DNA from 3 places in the Cutibacterium sp. KB22876 genome. Region 2 is predicted to be linked to each of the others. Evidence: riboswitches for the same ligand, from Rfam matches in the RefSeq annotation. Region 2 holds a riboswitch; each other region holds the start of a gene.
The links. A riboswitch is a leader RNA that binds a small molecule or an ion and turns the genes downstream of it on or off. The one in region 2 is predicted to bind cobalamin.
Positions count from the first base shown of each region.

Region 1: linked by a shared signal. The riboswitch ahead of AC6I1W_RS08865 (FecCD family ABC transporter permease) and the one ahead of AC6I1W_RS06160 (ABC transporter substrate-binding protein) in region 2 are both predicted to bind cobalamin.
Region 3: linked by a shared signal. The riboswitch ahead of cobO (cob(I)yrinic acid a,c-diamide adenosyltransferase) and the one ahead of AC6I1W_RS06160 (ABC transporter substrate-binding protein) in region 2 are both predicted to bind cobalamin.

Region 1 covers NZ_AP040858.1:1,955,459-1,957,652, forward strand. Annotated here, with positions in the region: gene AC6I1W_RS08860 (hypothetical protein) at 1-162, opposite strand, end outside; cobalamin riboswitch at 667-788, shown strand; gene AC6I1W_RS08865 (FecCD family ABC transporter permease) at 950-1,969, shown strand; gene AC6I1W_RS08870 (ABC transporter ATP-binding protein) at 1,969-2,194, shown strand, end outside.
Region 2 covers NZ_AP040858.1:1,366,531-1,368,724, forward strand. Annotated here, with positions in the region: gene AC6I1W_RS06145 (zinc ribbon domain-containing protein) at 1-325, shown strand, start outside; RNA gene rnpB (RNase P RNA component class A) at 385-766, shown strand; gene AC6I1W_RS06155 (hypothetical protein) at 783-983, shown strand; cobalamin riboswitch at 1,018-1,203, shown strand; gene AC6I1W_RS06160 (ABC transporter substrate-binding protein) at 1,245-2,194, shown strand, end outside.
Region 3 covers NZ_AP040858.1:1,106,597-1,108,790, forward strand. Annotated here, with positions in the region: gene AC6I1W_RS05045 (energy-coupling factor ABC transporter ATP-binding protein) at 1-22, shown strand, start outside; gene cbiT (precorrin-6Y C5,15-methyltransferase (decarboxylating) subunit CbiT) at 239-835, opposite strand; cobalamin riboswitch at 859-995, shown strand; gene cobO (cob(I)yrinic acid a,c-diamide adenosyltransferase) at 1,036-1,650, shown strand; gene cobBC (bifunctional hydrogenobyrinic acid a,c-diamide synthase/histidinol phosphate aminotransferase CobBC) at 1,650-2,194, shown strand, end outside.

The sequences.
Region 1 (2,194 bases), 590 kb from region 2:
GGCATCCGTGCACGACTCATAGAGGTGCGCGATCGGATAGCCCTGCGGCTTGGGTGGAATGACGGCGTGAGCCGCCGGCACCTGCATCATGGCAGACACTGCGAGGACTGCCGAGGCAGCCGCCGCGAGAACTCTGCGCCCTGGACGTCTCTTCAAGGACATGGCTTTTTCATACTCCTCACGGATTCGCATCCATAGGAATTGACGTGCTTCACAGAGCCCCTGTGGAAGTCGATGCACGCCCCTGTCAAGGAGTATGGGCAACCATCCCGGGAGGATCTGCGATCCGATGCTAGCGACGCGGAGGTTCAATTCACAAAGGGCGGCGATCTGGAATATCGAGTAATGACGCGGTTGCGAACAGGACATGAACCCGTGATGACGAGCATGTGATCGGACACCGAACCGGTGCAATGACGCCCAAGCAATAACAAGACCACTGGACCCGTCGACAGCCTTTATATCATCTCGTAAATATATACCGAATCCGCACGTCGCCTTCCGGGTCCGCCATCACTGCATGACCTCGCATGTGGACAGTGTACGAGTGAGACATCCGCCACTTCTTGGACATGTCGCTCGGGATGGAAATTTGGATTCTCGGGGCGGGGTCATGGATGAGTGGGACGATTCACCACCTGCGTGGTACGGTGCGTTTCGCCGGCCAGGGAACCTGGTGCGAATCCAGGACTGACGCGCAGCGGTGTGGGTGATGGCTCGCCGCGAGCCCACTGGGTGGAGACACCTGGGAAGGGGGACGAGCCGCGCGACCCCGAGTCCGAAAACCTCCCGGCGAATGCAGCCGCCGTACGCCTCGCGAGATGGGCGTCAACCGCCAGGAGTTCCTTTGCCACACGTCCGCCATCGAGACACCCATCCCTGCGCTTCGCGCGGGCAACGGCAATCGTCGGACGGATCGACGTCATCGCGGGCCCACGAGGATCGCCGGTTGCCCGCCGGGCCCGTACTGCTGGTCCTGGCGGTTGCTCTTGCTCTGAGGGTCGTGCTCTCGCTGGCCTTCGGCACGATCCGGCTGCCCGTCGAACAGGCGTGGCATGTCCTGGATGTACACGTGCGCGGAGGCAGCGTCGAGGCCACCGCGGACCAGATCGTGTGGGGGTTGCGACTTCCACGAACGGTGCTGGCCGTCGTTGCCGGGGCCGGACTGTCCGTCGGTGGTGCCGTCATGCAGACCTTGGTACGCAACCCGTTGGCCGATCCCTACATGCTCGGGGTCTCGGCAGGGGCCAGCGTCGGGGCGACAGCCGCCATCACCACGGGAACGCTGGCGGCCTTCGGCGTGTACTCGCTGTACCTGGGTGCCCTTCTCGGTGCCCTCGTCGCGACCGCGGCCGTGTTCGGCATCGCCATGGCCCAGGGAGGTCTGAGCCCCTTGCGGCTCGTCCTCACCGGTGTCGTCATGTCCTCGGCCTTCAGCGCGATGTCGAGCTTCCTGGTCTTCCACAGCAACGACCCGAAATCGGCCCAGTCCGTCCTCTTCTGGCTGTTGGGCAGCGTGGCGGGTGCCTCCTGGCAGACCCTCGTGCCGACGGCGGTGGTGGTCCTCGTCACCCTGCTGTTGCTCATGATTGGATCGAGGTGGCTCGACGCGCTGGCAGCAGGCCCGGAACTCGCCTCCTCGCTCGGGGTCCCGGTCACCGGCCTGAGAGTCGCCCTCTTCATCGTCCAGGCCATCCTCGTGAGCGCGATCGTCGCGGTCTCCGGCGGCATCGGATTCGTGGGCCTCGTCATTCCCCACCTCACTAGGCTCCTCGTGGGACCGCGCCATCGCGTCGTCCTGCCGGTCAGCGCTTTGTTCGGTGCGCTCTTCCTCGTGTGGGTCGACGTCCTCTCCCGGGTGGCGAGCCGACCTCAGGAGACTTCGTTGAGCATCGTCACAGGTCTGCTAGGAGCCCCAGTACTCCTACTACTGCTGGGACGGCGCCACTACCAGTACGCGGGGGCATGATGGGAACCCGACTGACCACACGACGTCTCGCGGCGCAGGTCGAGGGGCGAACCATCGTCCGAGACGTCGATCTGGACTTCGAACCCGGTACCGTCACGGCCATCATCGGGCTCAACGGTTCGGGCAAGTCGACCCTGCTGCGTGCCATCGCCGGAATCAGCCGGCCGGCCGCCGGAGACGTGTTCCTCGACGACGTCCCCCTCCGACGTCTCTCGGCCAGACAAC
Region 2 (2,194 bases):
TCGTATCGAGCTGGATGGCCACATCCGCACCGTCCTCGCGTCTCGCGATGCCGGTCTCAAGGGGATCGACGACGAGCTGGTCGAGTTATGCCGGTCTCGCGAGACCCAGGCGGGTGGTGTCCCGGTGGATCTCCTCAAGCTCTACGAGATGCTGCGCGAGCGCACCGGGATGGGGTGTGCCAAGCTCGTCCACGGGGTGTGTGAGGGATGTGGCATTGCTGCGAATCCGGCTGACCTGCGCACCTATGTCGCAGCCGCCGAGGACGACGTCGTGCGTTGCGAGGAGTGCGACCGGATTCTGGTGCGCACCGAGGAGTCTCTTTGAGAATTGCGCCGTTGCCCGTGTGGCGACGATGCGGCAATGACCGTAGAATCGACGGCGGACGAGCCATCCGGGTGATCGCGGCAGTCTTGAGCTGTCGAGGAAAGTCCGGGCTCCACAGAGCAGGGTGGTGGGTAACGCCCACCCGGGGTGACCCGCGGGACAGTGCCACAGAAAACAAACTGCCGGCTTTCGGGCCGGTGAGGGTGAAACGGCGGGGTAAGGGCCCACCGCGTCATCGGTGACGGTGACGGCACGGCAAACCCCACTCGGAGCAAGGCCAAGAAGACCACGAGGTCGCGGACGTGTTCGAGGGCTGCTCGCCTGAGCGTCCGGGTAGGCTGCGCAGCCGAAAGGCTGGAGGATGCCAGTAATGGCGTTCACAGATGGATGATCACCGGCCCTGAGGGGCCACAGAACCCGGCTTACAGGATGGCTCGTCCCTTCTATCATCGGGTCCATGAAGTTCGGAATTCGTACTCCCAGCCTGTCCAGAACCATCTCGGCCAGGACGCGTGGTCGAGTCACGAGGACTGTCAAGCGCACCCTCATTCCCGGTTATGGCCGTAAGGGAATGGGTTGGCTGCGAGATCCACGTCGAGCCGCCTACAACAAGGTTTACCGGAAGACGACGATGCGTTTCGGTGACCTGTTCAAGTGAGGTAACCCCTTGGAGGAGGGCATACGAAGGGGATGCTAACATGCTCACGTCAGGTTGCTGGTGGCCCCACCAGCGCTGGAATCCGGTGAGAAGCCGGAGCTGACGCGCAGCGGTATGACTGATCTGCCCCGGCGAACGCCACTGGTGCCATGAGCACTGGGAAGGAGCCGGGAACGGAGACGAGGTCGAGCCCGAAGACCACCTGACGCCGTCCTGTCGGTACCCGGTCGCGCACGCCGAACACAGAAAGCTGGCTTACTCATGCCCGTCACCCCGTCATCCCTTCGCCGCGTCCTCGTGGCATCAATGCTTCCCGCCGTCCTGCTCGCCGGCTGTGCCGGTGCCCCCAAGGACTCCGCGTCATCGTCGTCTTCCTCGGTCTCAGCGTCGGCTTCTGGTCCGATCACCATCACCAACTGCGGACAGCAGGTCACCCTCGACAAGCCCGCCACGAGGGCAGTGACCCTCAATCAGGGAGCCACTGAGGACGTGCTGGCCATCGGCGGGGAGTCCAAACTCGTCGGCACCGCCTACCTTGACAGTGAGATCCCGGCGAAGTGGAAGAAGGCCTATGACTCGGTCAAGGTGCTCTCCAAGGAGTACCCGTCCAAGGAGACCTTCCTGGCCGCCAAGCCTGATCTGGCGCTGTCCTCGTATTCCAGCGCTTTTACGGACAAGGCCATCGGCACGCGTGATGAGCTGAAGAAACAGGGAATTGCCACCTACATCAGCCCCTTCGGCTGCCCCAAGGGCACGCCCTCGGCCGAAACCACCTGGGAAAACGTCTGGAAGGAAATGACCGAGGTGGGGACTCTCATCGGCGTCAAGGATGCGGCTGACAAGGCCATTTCCAAGCAGCGAGATGCCCTCAAGGAGGTCACCGGGAACAAGCACGGCACCGGGACGTCGATCGTCTGGTTCGACTCGGGAGACAAGACTCCGTTCATTGGCGCCGGACATGGCGGACCCCAGCTCCTCATGGACGCTGTCGGTGCCAAGAACCTCTTTGCCCATCTCGACGGCGGTTGGGCAGACGGCTCCTGGGAGAAGATTGTCGCATCCAACCCTGAGGTCATCGTGGTCGCCGATGCCAGTTGGTCCACGGCGACGTCGAAGATCGACTATATGAGGAAGGACCCCGTCCTCAGCCAGATGAAGGCCGTCAAGGAGAACAAATTCGTCACCGTGCCGTTCTCCCAGAGCACCCCTGG
Region 3 (2,194 bases), 260 kb from region 2:
GGCGCCGAGCAGTCCGTGTTGACGTCATCGTTGTGACATCAGCGGCACAAGGCACTCTTGATGGGGCGGCCACAGTGCGGCGGTTCGATGGTCATCATGAACAGGTCAGCGCTGTCGGTTTCGGCAGTGCCACACCATGTGCGTTTCGCTGCCGAGCAGACCTGGGCTGCCTGCCTGCTGGCCTCCCAGATCAGCTGAGTCCAGGGTCAGACAACTGTGCACACTGGGTGGCTCGTCGTCACTCAGTGTGCTGCCAGGTCCACGCCACGACGGTGCGGGCCGGTTTCCAGCCCCGCAGCCGGCCGATGCTGTCGGCGGTCTCGACGCCGAACCTCATGAGGTCACCGCCCAGATCCCGGTGCAAGGACTCCACGAGCATCTCGGCCTCCATCGTCACCCCATGGACGACGAGCCGTCCCCCGATGGGTAGACGTGGTCGACACTGGGTGACGAGAGTTTCCGTCGCACCGCCGCCGATGAAGATGGCATCCGGGTCGGGCAGTCCCTCCGGCAGCCCCTTGGTGAGGTCGGCGTCGATGACCTCGAACTGGCCGGGCAGAGTGAGTTCTGCGGCATTCGTGCGGGCATTGGCGGCCCGTTCTGTCTTGCGCTCCACCCCGATGGCTCGGCAGGTCGGATCGGTGCGACACCACTCGACACCGATCGACCCGGCGCCGGTGCCGAGGTCCCACAGCAGCTGGCCCGGCATGGGTCGCAACGCTGCCAGAGCGACGGCCCTCACCGGATGTTTGGTGATGAGGCCGTCATGGGCGAAGTGCGTCTCGTCGAGGCCAGGCGTGCGTCCGAGGAGGGTGGCGTCAGGATCATGGGTCATGAGGGAAGCTTAGGGCAGTGCCGGGTGAGGACAACCCGACCCGTGTGACACAATCGACGGTGGCCCTCGGGGAGGAATCCGGTGTGAATCCGGAGCGGTCCCGCCACTGTGAGCGCCTCAGCGCGAGCCAGGTCGATCCTGCGGGTCAGGTCACGGAAATCCCGTGACCCGACGGGCGCGGACCCGCAAGGAGGTCGTTCATGCCGCACGCGCGCAGTGGCGCCACACCAGACGACGGGCTGTCCACCAGACAGCGACGGTTACGGCCAGTTCTTGCTGTGAACACCGGCGAGGGCAAGGGCAAGACGACAGCGGCGATGGGTACCGCCCTGCGCGCCTGGAACCAAGGGTGGAGAGTCGGCGTCTTCCAGTTCGTGAAGTCCGGACGATGGCATGTCGGCGAGCAGGACGCCCTGCAAGCTCTCGGGAAACTCCACGAGGAGACCGGTGCCGGCGGTCCCGTCACATGGGAGGTCATGGGGACTGGATGGTCCTGGGCACGCTCCTTCGATGCCGCCGATGACCCCGAGGCCGCTGCCCGCGAGGGGTGGCGACACGTGTCGGAACTCCTGGCCAGCGAGGCGCTTGACTTCTACCTTCTTGACGAGTTCACCTACCCGCTGGACTGGGGATGGCTCGATGTCGACGAGGTCGTCGACACACTGGTCAACCGCCCCGGCACCCAGCACGTCGTCATCACTGGCCGTCGCGCCCCGGCAGCCCTCGTCGAGGTCGCAGACCTCGTCACCGAGATGACCAAGGTCAAGCACCCCTTCGACGCCGGTCAGCGTGGTCAGGCGGGAATCGAATGGTGATGCGCATTCCACGAATCCTCATCGCCGCCCCGGCGTCGGGAGGCGGTAAGACGACCGTCGCGACAGGTCTCATGGCAGCCCTGCGTGCCACCGGCCGGACGGTGGCGCCGTTCAAGGTCGGGCCGGATTACATCGATCCCGGTTACCACTCGATGGCCAGTGGTCGTCCGGGCCGCAACCTGGACTCCGTCATGTGTGGTGACGAGCTCATGGCCCCGCTGCTGGCCCATGGTTTCGTCACCCCCGATGCGGCGGACATTGCGGTCATCGAGGGAGTGATGGGCCTCTTCGACGGCCAGCTCGGGACCGGACGCGGGTCCAGCGCCGAGATCGCCACCTCGATCCAGACCCCGGTGGTCGTGGTCGTCGACACCGCTCATGCGTCCCTCACCCACGCCGCAGTGGTGGCAGGTCTGGCGACGTTTGATCCGAATGTCACGATCGCCGGTGTGATCCTCAACCGGGTCGCCTCTCCTCGTCATGGTGCCGAGGTCGTGCGCGGACTCGACCGACTCGGCATCCCGGTGCTGGGGCGGATTCCGCG